3 regions of the Bacillus sp. N6 genome follow, and region 2 is predicted to be linked to each of the others. Evidence: a T-box and tRNA genes for the amino acid it is inferred to sense, from the RefSeq annotation. Region 2 holds a T-box; the other regions hold tRNA genes.
The links. A T-box is a leader RNA that pairs with one kind of tRNA and senses whether it is charged. The one in region 2 lies ahead of trpS (tryptophan--tRNA ligase), so its partner is inferred to be a tRNA-Trp.
Positions count from the first base shown of each region.

Region 1: it encodes a tRNA-Trp, which carries the amino acid that the T-box ahead of trpS (tryptophan--tRNA ligase) is inferred to sense. The anticodon was not compared.
Region 3: it encodes a tRNA-Trp, which carries the amino acid that the T-box ahead of trpS (tryptophan--tRNA ligase) is inferred to sense. The anticodon was not compared.

Region 1 is NZ_CM127843.1:525,335-531,464, forward strand. It holds rRNA gene ACUXVC_RS02680 (23S ribosomal RNA) at 1-1,050, shown strand, start outside; rRNA gene rrf (5S ribosomal RNA) at 1,152-1,267, shown strand; tRNA gene ACUXVC_RS02690 (tRNA-Asn) at 1,276-1,350, shown strand; tRNA gene ACUXVC_RS02695 (tRNA-Ser) at 1,353-1,444, shown strand; tRNA gene ACUXVC_RS02700 (tRNA-Glu) at 1,462-1,536, shown strand; tRNA gene ACUXVC_RS02705 (tRNA-Val) at 1,541-1,616, shown strand; tRNA gene ACUXVC_RS02710 (tRNA-Met) at 1,643-1,719, shown strand; tRNA gene ACUXVC_RS02715 (tRNA-Asp) at 1,723-1,798, shown strand; tRNA gene ACUXVC_RS02720 (tRNA-Phe) at 1,808-1,883, shown strand; tRNA gene ACUXVC_RS02725 (tRNA-Thr) at 1,902-1,977, shown strand; tRNA gene ACUXVC_RS02730 (tRNA-Tyr) at 1,988-2,071, shown strand; tRNA gene ACUXVC_RS02735 (tRNA-Trp) at 2,079-2,152, shown strand; tRNA gene ACUXVC_RS02740 (tRNA-His) at 2,172-2,247, shown strand; tRNA gene ACUXVC_RS02745 (tRNA-Gln) at 2,311-2,385, shown strand; tRNA gene ACUXVC_RS02750 (tRNA-Gly) at 2,391-2,465, shown strand; tRNA gene ACUXVC_RS02755 (tRNA-Cys) at 2,480-2,550, shown strand; tRNA gene ACUXVC_RS02760 (tRNA-Leu) at 2,561-2,642, shown strand; partial or broken gene ACUXVC_RS02765 (DUF3884 family protein) at 2,808-3,127, opposite strand; gene ACUXVC_RS02770 (YebC/PmpR family DNA-binding transcriptional regulator) at 3,480-4,199, shown strand; gene ACUXVC_RS02775 (NUDIX hydrolase) at 4,348-4,809, shown strand; gene ACUXVC_RS02780 (transglycosylase domain-containing protein) at 5,293-6,069, shown strand.
Region 2 is NZ_CM127843.1:1,145,541-1,151,670, forward strand. It holds gene fabF (beta-ketoacyl-ACP synthase II) at 1-498, shown strand, start outside; gene ACUXVC_RS05925 (DUF2268 domain-containing protein) at 605-1,393, shown strand; gene ACUXVC_RS05930 (YjbA family protein) at 1,537-2,283, shown strand; gene trpS (tryptophan--tRNA ligase) at 2,387-3,376, opposite strand; T-box leader at 3,452-3,668, opposite strand; gene ACUXVC_RS05940 (DUF3899 domain-containing protein) at 3,774-4,154, opposite strand; gene ACUXVC_RS05945 (peptide ABC transporter substrate-binding protein) at 4,474-6,129, shown strand.
Region 3 is NZ_CM127843.1:737,668-743,781, reverse strand. It holds gene ACUXVC_RS03800 (SH3 domain-containing protein) at 14-1,168, shown strand; gene ACUXVC_RS03795 (hypothetical protein) at 1,174-1,506, shown strand; gene ACUXVC_RS03790 (DUF3965 domain-containing protein) at 1,747-2,898, opposite strand; gene ACUXVC_RS03785 (CBS domain-containing protein) at 3,220-3,639, opposite strand; tRNA gene ACUXVC_RS03780 (tRNA-Glu) at 3,769-3,840, opposite strand; tRNA gene ACUXVC_RS03775 (tRNA-Asn) at 3,842-3,916, opposite strand; tRNA gene ACUXVC_RS03770 (tRNA-Ile) at 3,925-4,001, opposite strand; tRNA gene ACUXVC_RS03765 (tRNA-Trp) at 4,012-4,082, opposite strand; tRNA gene ACUXVC_RS03760 (tRNA-Thr) at 4,089-4,161, opposite strand; tRNA gene ACUXVC_RS03755 (tRNA-Phe) at 4,171-4,246, opposite strand; tRNA gene ACUXVC_RS03750 (tRNA-Asp) at 4,255-4,330, opposite strand; tRNA gene ACUXVC_RS03745 (tRNA-Met) at 4,334-4,410, opposite strand; tRNA gene ACUXVC_RS03740 (tRNA-Ser) at 4,430-4,522, opposite strand; tRNA gene ACUXVC_RS03735 (tRNA-Ser) at 4,576-4,668, opposite strand; tRNA gene ACUXVC_RS03730 (tRNA-Ala) at 4,689-4,761, opposite strand; tRNA gene ACUXVC_RS03725 (tRNA-Pro) at 4,777-4,850, opposite strand; tRNA gene ACUXVC_RS03720 (tRNA-Arg) at 4,861-4,934, opposite strand; tRNA gene ACUXVC_RS03715 (tRNA-Leu) at 4,938-5,026, opposite strand; tRNA gene ACUXVC_RS03710 (tRNA-Gly) at 5,043-5,117, opposite strand; tRNA gene ACUXVC_RS03705 (tRNA-Leu) at 5,147-5,227, opposite strand; tRNA gene ACUXVC_RS03700 (tRNA-Lys) at 5,243-5,318, opposite strand; tRNA gene ACUXVC_RS03695 (tRNA-Gln) at 5,323-5,397, opposite strand; tRNA gene ACUXVC_RS03690 (tRNA-Tyr) at 5,409-5,492, opposite strand; tRNA gene ACUXVC_RS03685 (tRNA-Val) at 5,501-5,576, opposite strand; rRNA gene rrf (5S ribosomal RNA) at 5,582-5,697, opposite strand; rRNA gene ACUXVC_RS03675 (23S ribosomal RNA) at 5,799-6,114, opposite strand, start outside.

The DNA.
Region 1 (6,130 bases), 620 kb from region 2:
GTTAAGGAGAGGGGTTAGCGTAAGCGAAGCTCTGAACTGAAGCCCCAGTAAACGGCGGCCGTAACTATAACGGTCCTAAGGTAGCGAAATTCCTTGTCGGGTAAGTTCCGACCCGCACGAAAGGTGTAACGATTTGGGCACTGTCTCAACCAGAGACTCGGTGAAATTATAGTACCTGTGAAGATGCAGGTTACCCGCGACAGGACGGAAAGACCCCGTGGAGCTTTACTGTAGCCTGATATTGAATTTTGGTACAGTTTGTACAGGATAGGCGGGAGCCATTGAAACCGGAGCGCTAGCTTCGGTGGAGGCGCTGGTGGGATACCGCCCTGACTGTATTGAAATTCTAACCTACGGGTCTTATCGACCCGGGAGACAGTGTCAGGTGGGCAGTTTGACTGGGGCGGTCGCCTCCTAAAGTGTAACGGAGGCGCCCAAAGGTTCCCTCAGAATGGTTGGAAATCATTCGTAGAGTGCAAAGGCATAAGGGAGCTTGACTGCGAGACCTACAAGTCGAGCAGGGACGAAAGTCGGGCTTAGTGATCCGGTGGTTCCGCATGGAAGGGCCATCGCTCAACGGATAAAAGCTACCCCGGGGATAACAGGCTTATCTCCCCCAAGAGTCCACATCGACGGGGAGGTTTGGCACCTCGATGTCGGCTCATCGCATCCTGGGGCTGTAGTCGGTCCCAAGGGTTGGGCTGTTCGCCCATTAAAGCGGTACGCGAGCTGGGTTCAGAACGTCGTGAGACAGTTCGGTCCCTATCCGTCGTGGGCGTAGGAAATTTGAGAGGAGCTGTCCTTAGTACGAGAGGACCGGGATGGACGCACCGCTGGTGTACCAGTTGTTCTGCCAAGGGCATAGCTGGGTAGCTATGTGCGGAAGGGATAAGTGCTGAAAGCATCTAAGCATGAAGCCCCCCTCAAGATGAGATTTCCCATAGCGTAAGCTAGTAAGATCCCTGAAAGATGATCAGGTTGATAGGTTCGAGGTGGAAGCATGGTGACATGTGGAGCTGACGAATACTAATAGATCGAGGACTTAACCATATAATATGTAGCAAATGTTATCTAGTTTTGAGAGAATATAAAAAACTTGTTGACTTTTAAAGTAAATAAGTTATAATAATGATTGTCTCAAAAGAATAATGTCTGGTAATGATGGCAGAGAGGTCACACCCGTTCCCATACCGAACACGGAAGTTAAGCTCTCTAGCGCCGATGGTAGTTGGGACCTTGTCCCTGTGAGAGTAGGACGTTGCCAGGCAATATTATTCCGCAGTAGCTCAGCGGTAGAGCTATCGGCTGTTAACCGATCGGTCGTAGGTTCGATTCCTACCTGCGGAGCCATTGGAGAGCTGTCCGAGTTGGCCGAAGGAGCACGATTGGAAATCGTGTATACGTCACAAGCGTATCAAGGGTTCGAATCCCTTGCTCTCCGCCATAGGATTTATAATATTTGGCCCGTTGGTCAAGTGGTTAAGACACCGCCCTTTCACGGCGGTAACACGGGTTCGAATCCCGTACGGGTCACCACTTTGGAGGATTAGCTCAGCTGGGAGAGCACCTGCCTTACAAGCAGGGGGTCGGCGGTTCGATCCCGTCATCCTCCACCATATAAATTTTATATGAATAGTATTATCGCGGGGTGGAGCAGCACGGTAGCTCGTCGGGCTCATAACCCGAAGGTCGCAGGTTCAAATCCTGTCCCCGCAACCAAATGGTCCCGTGGTGTAGTGGTTAACATGCCTGCCTGTCACGCAGGAGATCGCCGGTTCGACCCCGGTCGGGACCGCCATTTTAATAAGGCTCGGTAGCTCAGTCGGTAGAGCAGAGGACTGAAAATCCTCGTGTCGGCGGTTCGATTCCGTCCCGAGCCACCATTTATTTCAATAAAATACGCCGGCTTAGCTCAATTGGTAGAGCAACTGACTTGTAATCAGTAGGTTGGGGGTTCAAGTCCTCTAGCCGGCACCATGTAAGTTTCGGAGGGGTAGCGAAGTGGCTAAACGCGGCGGACTGTAAATCCGCTCCTTCGGGTTCGGCAGTTCGAATCTGCCCCCCTCCACCATTTACATAGGGGCATAGTTTAAAGGTAGAACTGAGGTCTCCAAAACCTCCAGTGTGGGTTCGATTCCTACTGCCCCTGCCAAATATATTTACACAACATGGCGGTTGTGGCGAAGTGGTTAACGCACCGGATTGTGGCTCCGGCATTCGTGGGTTCGATTCCCATCAGTCGCCCCATTTTTATTTTAAAAATTACAAATAATTTAATTGATACTTACATATAATTAAGTAAGAATTCGATGGGCTATAGCCAAGCGGTAAGGCAACGGACTTTGACTCCGTCATGCGCTGGTTCGAATCCAGCTAGCCCAGCCATTTTTGCGGAAGTAGTTCAGTGGTAGAATACAACCTTGCCAAGGTTGGGGTCGCGGGTTCGAATCCCGTCTTCCGCTCCAATAAAATTTAATATGGCGGCATAGCCAAGTGGTAAGGCAGAGGTCTGCAAAACCTTTATCACCGGTTCAAATCCGGTTGCCGCCTTTTCTTTTGTGCCGATGTGGCGGAATTGGCAGACGCGCACGACTCAAAATCGTGTTCCTTCGGGAGTGTCGGTTCGACCCCGACCATCGGTATCATGAACGTCGTAAAAAAACTCTATACAATTAGTATAGAGTTTTTTTGTTTTCTTTTCTTTTCATTACATGACAAAATAAGCACAAAAAGTGTACGGTGAGTAAACTGTGAAACATTAAAAGGATAAAAACAAACATTCAATTTTATCCTTTTAATTGCGGTATTTAGAGAGAATTTCTCCACCCTGGTGACATGAAGTTAAATCCGACACCACCAGTAGATATTAGTACATTATCAACGGTTAAGTTTGTAATTTCTAAAAACTTCTTTTTAAACTCTTCTCTGTTGTACTTATACATTGTTGAGTGGCACGCCCACATTTGCGTTGAAGTACTTAACCAGTTCCCTAATTCCTTCAATTCAGGAAACGCCTCAAATTGGATTGGTTCATCTCATTTCATGAATCTTACTTGATAGATAGTTGGGTTTAACTTTTCTCCTATTCCTTTAAAAGCATGTGATTTTTTTCATTTGAATGTGTCATAATTCTCCCTTCATCTTTTCTTCAAATTTTTTCCTATTTTTATTATACAACAATAGAAAGTAATTATAGGAATATTATGGAAATAGGTATTAGCAATATAAAAAGACTCTAACAGAAATGTTAGAGTCTTTTTTGTTAAATTATATTATGTGATGCTAAAATTCGTAATAAACTTAGGAATTCATGTATAATATAACTTGTCGAAAGAACAAAATGATAGTGATTTATATTATGTCTGTAATATGAATCAAAAATGAACTTTTTATATTTCTTTTAAAAATGTGTTGAACACACATTATATTTCATATTAATATTTTTATGTAGATTTAAAACGAGAAAGAGAGTGGAAAGTATGGGCCGTAAATGGAACAATATTAAAGACAAAAAAGCATCAAAAGATGCAAATACAAGCCGTATATACGCGAAATTTGGACGTGAAATTTATGTGGCAGCAAAACAAGGCGAGCCAGATCCAGAATCAAACCAAGCGCTTAGAGTCGTATTAGAACGTGCGAAAACATACAATGTACCAAGAACAATTATTGATCGTGCAGTTGAAAAAGCAAAAGGCGGTTCAGAGGAAAATTATGACGAGCTTCGTTATGAAGGATTTGGACCAAATGGAGCTATGGTTATTGTAGATACACTTACAAATAACGTAAACCGTACTGCAGCAGATGTACGAGCTGCATTTAGCAAAAACAGTGGTAACATGGGTGTAAACGGTTCTGTAGCTTACATGTTTGATGCGACAGCTGTTATCGGCCTTGAAGGTAAAACATCAGATGAAGTTCTTGAAATTTTAATGGAAGCAGATGTAGATGCACGTGACATTCTAGAAGAAGAAGATGCTGTTATCGTGTATGCTGAACCAGATCAATTCCATTCAGTACAATCTGCACTTAAAGGTGCTGGTGTTGAAGAATTTACAGTTGCAGAATTAACAATGCTTGCACAAAGTGATGTTACACTTCCTGAAGATGCTCAAGTACAATTTGAGAAAATGGTTGATGCATTAGAAGATTTAGAAGATGTACAACAAGTTTACCACAACGTAGACTTAGGAGAGTAATACGATGAAAGCCCCTGTTCGTTTAACGAATAGGGGCTTTTTTTTATGAAGTTAATTAAGGTGATGAATTATTAAAGGTATTTTGGTGTAGATAGGGAATATGCTTATAGGGATATATGAAATAACCATTATTTCTAGGAGGCTTAGTATGGAACATAAGACACCAAAGCATATAGTTGCCGTAGCGGGTTATTTAACAAATGAGAAAAATGAAGTGTTATTAACAAAGGTACACTGGCGAGCTGATACGTGGGAAATGCCAGGAGGACAGGTAGAAGAAGGAGAAGCACTTGATCAAGCTGTCTGTAGGGAAATAAAAGAGGAAACAGGCTTAACGGTGAAGCCCATCGGAATTACAGGGGTTTATTATAATGCCTCTATGCATATTCTAGCTGTTGTTTTTAAAGTAGCATATGTGAGTGGCGAAATAAAAATTCAACCTGAAGAAATACAAGAGGCTAAATTTGTTGATTTAAATGAAGAGAACATAGATGAGTATATAACGCGTCCTCATATGAAATCCAGAACGCTTGATGCGATGAGAGCAACACATTGTATTCCATATGAAACGTGGGAAGTACAGCCATATAATTTAATAGGAAGATTGTAAAGAAAAGAGTAGCTGATTTGAGATACATTCAAATCACTACTCTTTTTTGTATACTGTTTAAGAAAAAGGTAAAAATAATAATAGTGTTAGTATTGATTTATAGAACGTTTGTTCTTTATAATATATATGTTATATACATTAAGATTACTAGATAGTCAAAAGTATATATATTTGTAGATGATATAATTAAAGTGTAAAGTGAAAATATAATAGCCTTAAGGCTTACTCTGTTATTGGTTATTCGTGATTGAATATAATCTATATTCAATATTTCAGATGAATAGTAGATAAAAAAGGTCTGTGATACAATACTTTTTTACCCCGCTATTTGCCGGGAACGTGATTGGTGAGGGCTGATTAAAGTTTCACTTTATACCTTACAATGATGTAAGGTACGTGTAAGAGAAATCGATGGGATATTTTTTTACAACAATGTATTCTTAAAGTAAGAGTTATATGCTGTGTGGAAAAGAGGTGTTCAAGATGAAAGAACGAGTATTATCTAGGGTGAACTATCATCAAAAAGTTGCATTAAATCCAATGACTAAACTTTTTTATAAAGCCATTATATTATTATTATTGTTAAGTTGTACGTTATTATTCATTGGAAATGTAATGATTGAGAAAAGTGACATTAGTAAATTACATGTACCGGCTAATTTAGAGGTGCCAGAATCATTAACACATGCATTTATTGCGACAGAAGATAAAAGATTTTATCATCATAACGGTTTAGATTATATAGCAATTATTAGGGCCTCTGTTGAGAATATAAAGGCTGGTGGTGTCGTGCAAGGAGGAAGCACGATTACACAGCAGCTATCTAAAAATGCTTTTTTAACGAATGAGCGTACATTTTCTCGTAAGTGGAAAGAGATTTTTTATACGAAAAAAATTGAACGCACATTTACGAAGGATGAAATTTTAAAATTATATGTAAGTAACATTTATTATGGTGAAGGAGCATGGGGAATTGAAAAAGCAGCAAACCTTTACTTCGGTAAAAAGGTGAACCAATTAACGTTGGCTGAAAGTGCAATGATGGCTGCTGTAGTAAAAGCACCTGCTTATTACTCACCTGCCCAAAATTATGATAAAGCAGTAGAGAGACGAAATGTCGTTTTGAGACTAATGGAGAAAGAAGGCTATATAAGCCATGATGAGTATGTTCAAGCAGTTAGTGAGAAATTAGTAATTCGTCATGATATAAAAATAGAGCAGTCGATGTTAAATAGTGCGCGTAAAAAAGCAGTAAGTTAAGAGAAGTTCCTAAAGAGGAGCTTCTTTTTTTGAATAAATTGTGACAAATTGTGACACAATA
Region 2 (6,130 bases):
GCTCGTGGTGCTCACATTTACGCGGAAATCGCTGGTTACGGTGCAACTGGTGATGCATTCCATATTACAATGCCTGCTCCTGGTGGTGAAGGCGGAGTGCGTGCAATGCGTCAAGCTTTAGCTGATGCAGGCCTACAGCCAGAAGATATTGATTACATTAATGCGCATGGTACAAGTACGGATGCGAATGAAAAATATGAAACGATGGCAATTAAAGAAACTTTCGGTGAGCACGCGTATAAAGTAGCAATTAGCTCAACGAAATCAATGACAGGTCACTTATTAGGAGCAGCTGGTGCTGTTGAAGCGATTTTCTCTATTAAATCAATTACAGACGGAGTAATTCCTCCAACAATTAACTATGAGACACCAGATCCAGAATGTGACTTAGATTACGTACCGAATCAAGCGAGACATCAAGAAGTAAATGCAGTATTAAGTAACTCATTAGGATTCGGTGGTCATAACGCAGTGTTAGTATTTAAATCGTATAAATAATAGATAAAATAAGGAGTTTTTCCGCATTATATTGCGAAAAAACTCCTTATTTATTTTTACGTCTTTTTCTCCTGTAGCATATACATAAGAAAAAGGAGGGATAAAGATGGGGATTGTTGAAACAGCTGAATGGCTACATTTATATTATGGACGGCCAGAAAAACTTTGTGAGAAATTTACGAAGTATATTCCGTTGCCAAAAGAAAGGTTGTATCGCTTTTTAATTTCAAAAGGGATGTATCGCCCGATCATGCGTGGGGAAAAGGAAATTAAAGAATTAGAGGAAAAGGAAATTTGGAAAGAGTTGAGCCTGGAGTATGATAAATTGAAAAATTGGTTGAAAGGTCCGGATGTCCCTGTCTTTATTTTATTATCAGATTCCTATAATCGAACTGTGCAAGAAGAGTATAACGGTAGGGCTGGATTATCTATGCGTCATGTTATTTTCTTATTCGTATGTGGACGGAATTCGGTAGAAGAATTAAAAGTGTTATTGGCGCATGAATACCATCACATATGCAGGTTACATCAAATTGAGACGAAAGAAACAGAATATACATTACTTGATACAATGATTATGGAAGGGCTAGCTGAGCAAGCAGTGACGGAAAGATATTCAGAAAAAAACAATGCACCGTGGACGGCGTATCTTTCAAAAGAAGAGGCTATTTATTATTGGAAAAATGTTGTACATGAAAGAATAAGTATAAAACGAGGAACAAGGGAACATGACATCTTATTAAATGGCTTTCACTCTTATCCGAAGATGCTTGGCTATGCGCTTGGATTTCATATTGTCAAAGATTGTGTAACTTTGGAAGGAGAAGATACACTTTCTTTATTATCTATAGATGCAAAAGAAATATTGAATAAAGCAAATACATTTCATATATAAAAAAACAGGAATTCTATTTCCTGTTTTTTTAGTATTAATAGAAGAAAAAATAATAATTAGAATATATTTCCTCAAGTGGAATAAAGTTAAGCAAAAATGAACATAATGATTGGTACAAACAGTAGTGAAGTGAGGGGTAGTGAATGTTATATCTACATGATGTATGGGTAAATTGGTTTGAAGGTGAAGAAAATGGGTATAACGTTTGTCATTTTTACGAATGGCGGAAAGATGATACGATTGAGCTATTAGATCAAGTGCCATTATTAAAAGTAGATGCCACATTATATCATTACATCGAGAACGAATTGTTAGAGCTTCCGCAAAAAATGCTGGAAGACGTACATCATAAGGCTTATATTCGTAAAAATCATGAACGTTTGCAGCAAGAGTATTGCTTTGTTGTTACAGATGGGAAAGGCATTATTGCGATTGACACAATTGGTTACAATGTACCAATTCGCAAAAGCAGACTTATACCACGCCAAGAGCAGATGGTATATGAGATGGTAGAAAACGTACAAGCAGAAAAGTATGAGTTCCAAGTAGAAGAAACAGAAAAAGAACATCACATTTTATCACCATCGCCTTTCATTATGAATGGCTTGACTCGTAAAGAAAGACAGCTAAAACAATTATTATTTATGGCGTTAGATCAATTACATACAACGAAAAATACAGCAGAGATTCGCTATTGGTACACAGAGTGGGATCCATCAGCATATGGAACGGTTCAACATATGGAGTTCGAGGATATTTGGGCTAGACTGTATGATGAAGCGAAAGCGGGCTGGTCTGAGAAACATGAACAATTATGCGAGCGTCTCGTAAAAGGACAGCCATTTTTTGAAAAGTTATGGGAAATGGAAAATGAGCAAAAGGTAAATTAAAAAACCGCCAATTGGCGGTTTTTTAATTTTGTAGTAATCTAGTTCCAGCGGCAAGAATGTTCGGTGGCCTCGCATTCTAAACTAGCCGCCTCCGCTTTATATGTTACCTACGTTTTCTGCTTAGTCCCATTGCGTTTTCTACTTTGCGTAGTTGTTTGAATGCAACGCGGTTTGCTTTTTCGGCACCTTTGTCTAGAATTTCGTCTAGTTCTGGTGAGCTGATTAGTTCGTTGTATTTGTCTTGGATTGGACGAATTGCATCTACGACTACTTGTGCTAGGTCGCCTTTGAAGTCTCCGTATCCTTTTCCTTCGTACATTGCTTCGATTTCTTCTACTGTTTTTCCAGAGAATGAGGAGTAGATTGTTAATAAGTTAGAGATGCCAGGTTTGTTTTCTTTATCGAATTTCACAATACCTTCAGAATCAGTTACAGCACTCTTAATTTTCTTTTCAATTGTTTTTGGCTCATCAAGCATACTGATCATTGATTTTGGATTCGGATCAGATTTGCTCATTTTTTTCGTAGGTTCTGTTAATGACATAACGCGAGCTCCTACTTTTGGAATACGAATTTCAGGCATTGTGAAGATTTCACGGTAACGTTTGTTGAAACGCTCTGCTAGGTCACGTGTTAATTCGATATGTTGCTTTTGATCATCACCAACCGGCACGATTTCAGTATTGTAAAGTAAAATATCAGCAGCCATTAATGGTGGATACGTAAGTAATCCAGCTGGAACTGAATCTCTACCAGAAGCTTTATCTTTATATTGCGTCATACGCTCTAATTCTCCAACGTAAGCAACAGATTGCATGATCCAACCTAGTTGAGCGTGTGCTGGTACTTCTGATTGTACAAATAAAGTAGCTTTTTCAGGGTCAATGCCACATGCCACATAAAGTGCAGCAAGACTGCGGATGTTTTTACGAAGTTGTACGGGATCTTGAGGTACTGTAATCGCATGTTGGTTTACAATACAGAAATAACAGTCGTGTTCATTTTGAAGCTCTGTAAACTGCTTCATTGCTCCTAAATAGTTTCCAAGTGTAATCGTTCCACTTGGCTGAATACCAGAAAAGATAACTGACATAAGTAATTCCTCCTAAAATTGAATGCGTGATGGGGGAAGAGAAGGCAAACAAAAAAGCCCATTCATCCCAAAAACCATAGGGACGAATGGACCGCGGTACCACCCTAATTATTTCACTACTGTGAAATCTCTCTAATCCATAATAACGTTTGGATATAACGCCAAAGCCTACTACTCTCGGTTCGGTTTGGTGCTCAAAAGCCCATTCCATACTGTACAATTACTTGTTCACACCGACCACAAGCTCTCTGAAATTGCCTCAATATGTACTCTTCTTTATCATCGCATACATATAAATTTATTTATTGTTACTTGAGCTCTTTTAATATGAAAGAACTAAAGTTTTATAACAAAATGTTTTGCTGATTATTATATCATATGGGATAGTGTTTGCAAACTACATCAAAATAGTAAAGCTAATAAGGGTCGAGAACAACCCAAGAACGATACCTGTAATACAAATTGGATATGTCCATTTGAATGAATATGTTTTATAAATACGTTCTTTCTTATCTGTAGGTTCCTCGACTTCTTCAATTAAAGAGTCAATCTTTTTATTCGTACCAAATACTCTTTGGAATGCGTAAATGGTTACATTGAAAAAACCATTTTGAAATATGTATAAAAAACCGCCGATAAGAATAAAAAACAGTGCAATATAAAACGAGATGTTGACAAAATTCAACAAAAATTGCGATGAAATGAGGAATGCGCCAATACTAGAAGCGATTATCGCTATGAAAATTAGTATACAAGTATGAAAAAAAACTTTATTCAAAATGTTCCCCTCCGTCAAAATATTACTAGAATTATTATACTATAAAAGCTATAATATGTACTAGAATTAATTTTTTGAAAATTATACGCAATTAAAGGTCTGATTTCAAGATGATGGTATCAATGTTAACGTATCCCTTTACAAAAAAATAAAAATATAAACATTTTATTAAAAATTTTAACAAAAAAACAAAAAACTATATTCACAATTGTTATATTATATGTATAATGAAAATTGTAGAAACTTGGAGATTATTCTTTCAATTCTACTTTTTAACAAGTGAGGGTACAGGAAGTGCAAGTAGGGGAGGCAACACAACATGAAGAAAAAGATACCGTTATTAGTTGCATCGACTTTAACTGCAAGTATGTTGCTGGGTGCGTGTAGCTACCAAAAAGATGACGCAAAAGCAAAAGGGAAAGAAAACACTACGAGTAGTAGTAACGGAAAGCAGGTTCTTAATTTAACAGAGTTATCTGAAATTCCGTCAATGGATGCATCGCTAGCATCTGACGCTGCATCTTCTACAGCATTAAATAATACGATGGAAGGTTTATATCGTATCGGCAAAGATCAAAAGAGAGTGCCTGGAATTGCAGAAGATGTTCAAAAGCTAGATGACGGAAAGAAATACATATTTAAATTAAGAAAAGATGCAAAATGGTCGAATGGGGAGCCTGTAACAGCAAAAGACTTTGTGTATTCATGGAAAAGAGCAGTAAATCCAGATACAAAAGCGACGTATTCGTACATTATGTTTGATATTAAAAATGCAGAGAAAATTCATAAAAAAGAATTACCTGCTGACCAATTAGGTGTAAAAGCGATTGATGATTATACATTAGAAGTGGAATTAGACAATCCCGTTCCTTACTTTGTTGATTTAACAGTTTATCCGGTATTTTACCCACTAAATGAAAACTTTGTAAAAGCACAAGGTGATAAGTTTGGGTTAGAGGCAAATACAACATTATATAATGGGCCATTTGTTATGAGTGATTGGAAACATGAGCAAAGCTTCCAGTTTAAGAAGAACCCATCATATTGGGATAATAAAACGGTTAAAATCGAAGAGATTAACTTTAATATTGTAAAAAATACGTCAACTGATGTAAATTTATATGAGACAAACTCGATTGATCGTGCGGCTCTAACTTCAGAATTTGTTGATAAGTTTAGACAAAGCTCAGAATTCCACACAAGAAAAGAAGCAGGGGTTGCTTACCTAAGATTTAATCAAAGTAATCAATACTTAAGTAATAAAAACTTAAGAAAAGCAATTTCAATGTCCTTTGATCGTGATAACATTGCGAAAGTTATTTTAAATAATGGTGCGATTGGAGCTTATGGATTTGTTGGAAAAGATTTCGCTGAAGGTCCGAATAAAAAAGATTTCCGAGCTGAAAATGGAAAGCTAGTTGAAACGAATCCAAAAGAAGCGAAAAAGCTTTGGGAAACAGCGAAGAAAGAGCTTGGCACTGATAAAATCGAACTAGAATTCTTAAACTTTGATAATGAAGATGCAAAAAAGGTTGGTGAATTCTTAAAAGGTGAGATGGAAAAAAACTTACCTGGTTTATCAATTAAAATTAAACAGCAGCCATTTGCACAAAAAAATAAATTAGAAGATTCTCAGCAATATGATATTGCGTTTGGTATTTGGGGCCCAGATTTCCCAGATCCAATCTCATATTTAGATATGTTTGTTACAAATGGTTCTCAAAATAAAACAGGGTATTCTAATCAGAAATATGATGAGTTAATTCTAAAAGCTAAAACAGATACAAAAGATTTACAAGCACGCTGGAATAACCTTTTAGAAGTAGAGAAGATGTTAATTAAAGAGGATGCAGTTATCACTCCAATCTTCCAAAAAGGTTCAGCATATATAGTAAAAGATGCTGTAAAAGATATTATACCAATCAACTATGGTGGTAGATTAACTTACAAATGGGCATCTGTTGAACAAAAATAAT
Region 3 (6,114 bases), 410 kb from region 2:
AGGTCTCTATTCCATGAATATGAAAGCTACTGCTTTAACAGCAACTACTGTAGCGATTGCTTCTTTACTTCCTTCTATGGGTGAAACAAATGTACAAAAAGCAAACGCTGAACAATTATCTAATGTTAAAACTGGGTATGTCAAAGTCGATCAAGTAGCATTACATACAGAAGATAACGTAAAGAGCACATCAATTGATACAATTCGCTTTAATACAAAAGTGAACATCCTTGAAACAACTAATGGTTGGTATAAAGTATCTGTTCATAATAAAGTAGGTTATGTACAAAAAGATGCTATTTTACTAAAAAACAAACTTCAATCTAATGATCAATACATCGTCAATGCTAATGCATTAAACGTTCGCTCTGAACCTAATTTAGAATCTTCCATTTTAGATGTATTACCAAATGGCAAGTTTATTACCGTTCAAGAAGATCAAGGCGAATGGTATAAAATATCACATAATGGCCAAACGGGTTACGTACAAAAAGCATTCATCTCTAATGGTTCACAACCCTTAGTAAAAGGAATCACCGTTCAAAATAATACAAAATATACTGTTGCAACACCTAATCTGAATGTACGTAGCAACACTAGTACAAGTAGCGCTCTACTCGGTTCATTACAAAACGGTACACAAGTACAAGTAGTAGAAACTGTAGGAACTTGGTATAAAATTCGTTTTGGCACAGGATACGGATATGTAGCAAAACACTATGTAGTACAAAATCAACCACAGGCTAAAACAGATCAGCCTTCATCTATTCCAGCTGCTTTCAAATTCCCTGCTCAAGGAAGAATTAGCTCAACCTTTGATATACGATGGGAACAAATGCATTATGGTATAGATATTGCTGCTCCAGGGAACGTCTCTATCCAAGCTGCTGCTGCAGGTAAAGTTGTGAAATCTTATTATTCAGCTAGCTATGGCAATGTTGTGTTCATTGCGCATCAAATCAATGGGAAATTATATACAACTGTTTATGCTCATATGAAGGATCGCACTGTACAAACTGGTGATCAAGTACAAGCTGGACAATTAGTAGGTCATATGGGCAACACAGGTCATTCATACGGGCAACATCTTCATTTTGAATTACATAATGGAGAATGGAATTTTGAAAAAACAAATGCAGTAAATCCACTGCCATATTTAGTTAGGTAAATTGTATGCCACGCAATATACCTCTTATAATTGAATACGCAGCCTTTTTAGGTTTAATCTGTTGTTTAATCATTTACAATACAAATATTGTATTTTTATCTATTATTATTGCTTTTGTTGCATTAGAAATTATGATGGAATCATTTCAAGTGCAACTAAAACAAAAAATTGCCCATATTTATAACGCTATATTTCTTTTGAGTGCTCTCATAACAAATATAATTAGTAATGGCTTTTATTTATCTACTGTATTTCCAGTATTCTTTATGGCTGTTTTATTATTTGTAGCTAGATATATTAATGTCCCTTATAACCAAAAACAAAAACAAGAAGCTTAGAAAGAGGAGACACTGTGTACCAATCTTTCAAAGATGCTCCAATAAAATACATATTGCATTTGTATAAGAAAGCCAATACTTTTTTTGGTATACAAGGAAGTTATACTGCACAACTTCTCCTATATGGAATGTTGTTTCTTGTTTTAATCACTTTCTCCTTGTTTTACTAACAAAAAAGGATCTCACATAAACTGGAGATCCTTTTTAATTTATATTAATTTTTCATATCGAAAATATTGTTTATCCACAAGCATATTTTTCATAAATAAAGCTCAGATTATATTTTTTCTCTAAGCTCATTCGTTGTTCGTCATCGCACCAATAGAAAAGAATATCATGAATCGTTGCGTAACGCTTATTTTTAAGAAATAGCCTAAAGAATGATGGTAAACAATCATGTAATTGTATAAATATATAATTGCGTAGTGTTTCTTCTTTATATTCAATGCCCTTACAAATATACAGTAATTCTTCACAATAATATGCATGCTGTGGAACTTGTATCATCTCGAAAAATGGCACATAAGATAGTAGCTTTCCAATAAAATGACCGTATCGATCCATTACTCCTATCGTCATATGCTCCATCATTTCTTTCATTACATATAAATAATCATCTACATGTGTTGTCTTTAATGGGTCTAAGCGATCGGAAATTTGAGATAATACAGCTCTTTGACATGCTAAAACTGCCTGACTAGGTCCATAATATGATAGGAAATCTGTACACTTACGATATTTCCGTAATAAATCATGTGTATATAAATCATATACGAAAGTATTACAATACATTGCTAAACTCATCATATCACTATTTAATTGCTCTTTTGATAATGATTTCGCTCTCTTACACATATAAAAGAATGTAAATTCCAATACTTCTTTATGAGATAATAAATGTTTACAATCGGTTATACATTTCTCATTAAATTTAACTCTATCCCAAATTTCAATATCCCTATCTGTCAATTCACCTATACGATATTTAATAATTAAATAGTTTAAAGCAACTGATTGCGTCAAAAGATCCCATGTTTCATATTCCAATGAAGTATGAACAAACTCAGCTAATCCTTGTGCTATCATAAAAGCATTTGCCTCTTCATACCAACCAATCTCTTGGCATAAGCGAAGAATACGCACTAAAGTTGGAATTTCATCTTTATGAAACTGCGGTAAATTCTTTACTTTATTCATGCCATATACGATAAATGCCGCTAAATTTTCTTCTTTATAAAATTCTTTCTCTTTCCATACTAATATAGTTCGTTCTTTCCCCTCACCTTTTGGGTGACAAGGTACAAGCAAAGAAAATAATTCAGCGAAATTATTTGGTTCTATATATGTATCTGTAACCAAATTCCAATTTGGATCGCCCTGTACAGCCTTCATATAATTCCCCTTCCCTTTTCATCTATGTAGGAAATATTAATTTATTATCGTACCACTAAAAATTAATATTGTTATATTCAAAATCCCTCATAATACTTATATCTATCAGTATATCATCTTTTCTCTTATTAAAAATGAAGAATAACAAATTTAAAAAAACTGTGGAAATTATTAACCATATCCTTATTATATAATGTCTCAGATACATCACGCTAACATATTAGTTTAATCCATATATACTAGAATAATGCATCTGAACTTTATATATAATTTAGCTCTTTATGAGTGACCATTAAAATCTCGGTTAATTAAAGTTTCAATTTACTCTGTACGCTCTGAGATTTCGCTCAAGGCAAATCCAGCTTGATCATCTGCCGATTCCCTTATAGCTAAATCTCCTAGTGCTAACATGCCAATAAGCTGACCACTATCAACTACTGGTAACCGTCTAATTTGATACTGTGCCATTAGCTCTGTAGCTTTTTCAATAGAATCATTTGGAGAAACTGAGATAATATTTGTTGTCATTACATTTGTAATTTTATTAGATCCAGGATGTTTTTCAGCAATCCCTCGAACAACTAAATCTCGATCAGTAACAAGCCCAACAACTTGCTCATTTTCAACAACAGGAATTAACCCAACCGATTCTTCCTTCATTTTTACAGCTGCCTCATATACATTGTCTAGCGGTGTACAATGTACAATATGGGTACTCATTAAGTCTCTAACTCGTGTCATTATTTATTTCCTCCTTTTTATACATACCATAGCTTTTCCAAAATTCCTTTATTTATTTCTGGAAAGTAAAATGATAAAAAGGATCAACAAAATAAAAAAGAGCCAGCATAATGCTGACTCTTTTTTGTATGACCCGTACGGGATTCGAACCCGTGTTACCGCCGTGAAAGGGCGGTGTCTTAACCACTTGACCAACGGGCCATGGCTCCGCAGGTAGGACTCGAACCTACGACCGATCGGTTAACAGCCGATAGCTCTACCACTGAGCTACTGCGGAATAATATATGGTGGGCCTAAATGGACTCGAACCATCGACCTCACGCTTATCAGGCGTGCGCTCTAACCAGCTGAGCTATAGGCCCATATACTTTACAGGGGCAGTAGGAATCGAACCCACACTGGAGGTTTTGGAGACCTCAGTTCTACCTTTAAACTATGCCCCTAAATGATGCCGGCTAGAGGACTTGAACCCCCAACCTACTGATTACAAGTCAGTTGCTCTACCAATTGAGCTAAGCCGGCATAAAAAAATGGTGGCTCGGGACGGAATCGAACCGCCGACACGAGGATTTTCAGTCCTCTGCTCTACCGACTGAGCTACCGAGCCAACATAAATGGCGGTCCCGACCGGGGTCGAACCGGCGATCTCCTGCGTGACAGGCAGGCATGTTAACCACTACACCACGGGACCATTTGGTTGCGGGGACAGGATTTGAACCTGCGACCTTCGGGTTATGAGCCCGACGAGCTACCGTGCTGCTCCACCCCGCGACAATATTAAATTAAAAAATGGAGGAGGTAGAGGGATTCGAACCCCCGCGCGACTCTCGCCGCCTGTCGGTTTTCAAGACCGATCCCTTCAGCCGAACTTGGGTATACCTCCATGAAGGAAAAAATAAATATTTTATTATTATATGTCTAAACCATTTTTAAAAATGGAGGAGGTAGAGGGATTCGAACCCCCGCGCGATTCTCACCGCCTGTCGGTTTTCAAGACCGATCCCTTCAGCCGAACTTGGGTATACCTCCGAGACATATATTAAATAAAGTGGAGCCTAGCGGGATCGAACCGCTGACCTCCTGCGTGCAAGGCAGGCGCTCTCCCAGCTGAGCTAAGGCCCCATGTTTTATGGAATATCGGGAAGACAGGATTTGAACCTGCGACCCCCTGGTCCCAAACCAGGTGCTCTACCAAGCTGAGCCACTTCCCGTTAATAAAAGCGCGCCCGAGAGGAGTCGAACCCCTAACCTCTTGATCCGTAGTCAAACGCTCTATCCAATTGAGCTACGGGCGCATATGGTGCCGAGGGCGGGGGTCGAACCCGCACGGTGGTCACCCACCGCAGGATTTTAAGTCCTGTGCGTCTGCCTGTTCCGCCACCCCGGCATGTCATATTGAAAATTGGAGCGGAAGACGGGATTCGAACCCGCGACCCCAACCTTGGCAAGGTTGTATTCTACCACTGAACTACTTCCGCAAGACATGTATGAGTTATTTTATTAAAAGTGCGGGTGAAGGGAGTCGAACCCCCACGCCAAAGGCGCTAGATCCTAAGTCTAGTGCGTCTGCCAATTCCGCCACACCCGCATGTTTTATTAAAAATGGTGAGCCATGAAGGATTCGAACCTTCGACCCTCTGATTAAAAGTCAGATGCTCTACCAACTGAGCTAATGGCTCTTAATGGCTGGGCTAGCTGGATTCGAACCAGCGCATGACGGAGTCAAAGTCCGTTGCCTTACCGCTTGGCTATAGCCCATTAATTAAGAATGGTGGAGGGGGGCAGATTCGAACTGCCGAACCCGAAGGAGCGGATTTACAGTCCGCCGCGTTTAGCCACTTCGCTACCCCTCCGACATATATGGTGGAGGATGACGGGATCGAACCGCCGACCCCCTGCTTGTAAGGCAGGTGCTCTCCCAGCTGAGCTAATCCTCCATTTTGCCTGGCAACGTCCTACTCTCACAGGGACAAGGTCCCAACTACCATCGGCGCTAGAGAGCTTAACTTCCGTGTTCGGTATGGGAACGGGTGTGACCTCTCTGCCATCATTACCAGACTGTATTCATTTAAGACAAGAATCATTTTAACTCATTTGCTTTTAAAAGTCAACAAGTTTTTTATATTCTTTCAAAACTAGATAACATTGCTTCATATTATATGGTTAAGTCCTCGATCTATTAGTATTCGTCAGCTCCACATGTCACCATGCTTCCACCTCGAACCTATCAACCTGATCATCTTTCAGGGATCTTACTAGCTTACGCTATGGGAAATCTCATCTTGAGGGGGGCTTCATGCTTAGATGCTTTCAGCACTTATCCCTTCCGCACATAGCTACCCAGCTATGCCCTTGGCAGAACAACTGGTACACCAGCGGTGCGTCCATCCCGGTCCTCTCGTACTAAGGACAGCTCCTCTCAAATTTCCTACGCCCACGACGGATAGGGACCGAACTGTCTCACGACGTTCTGAA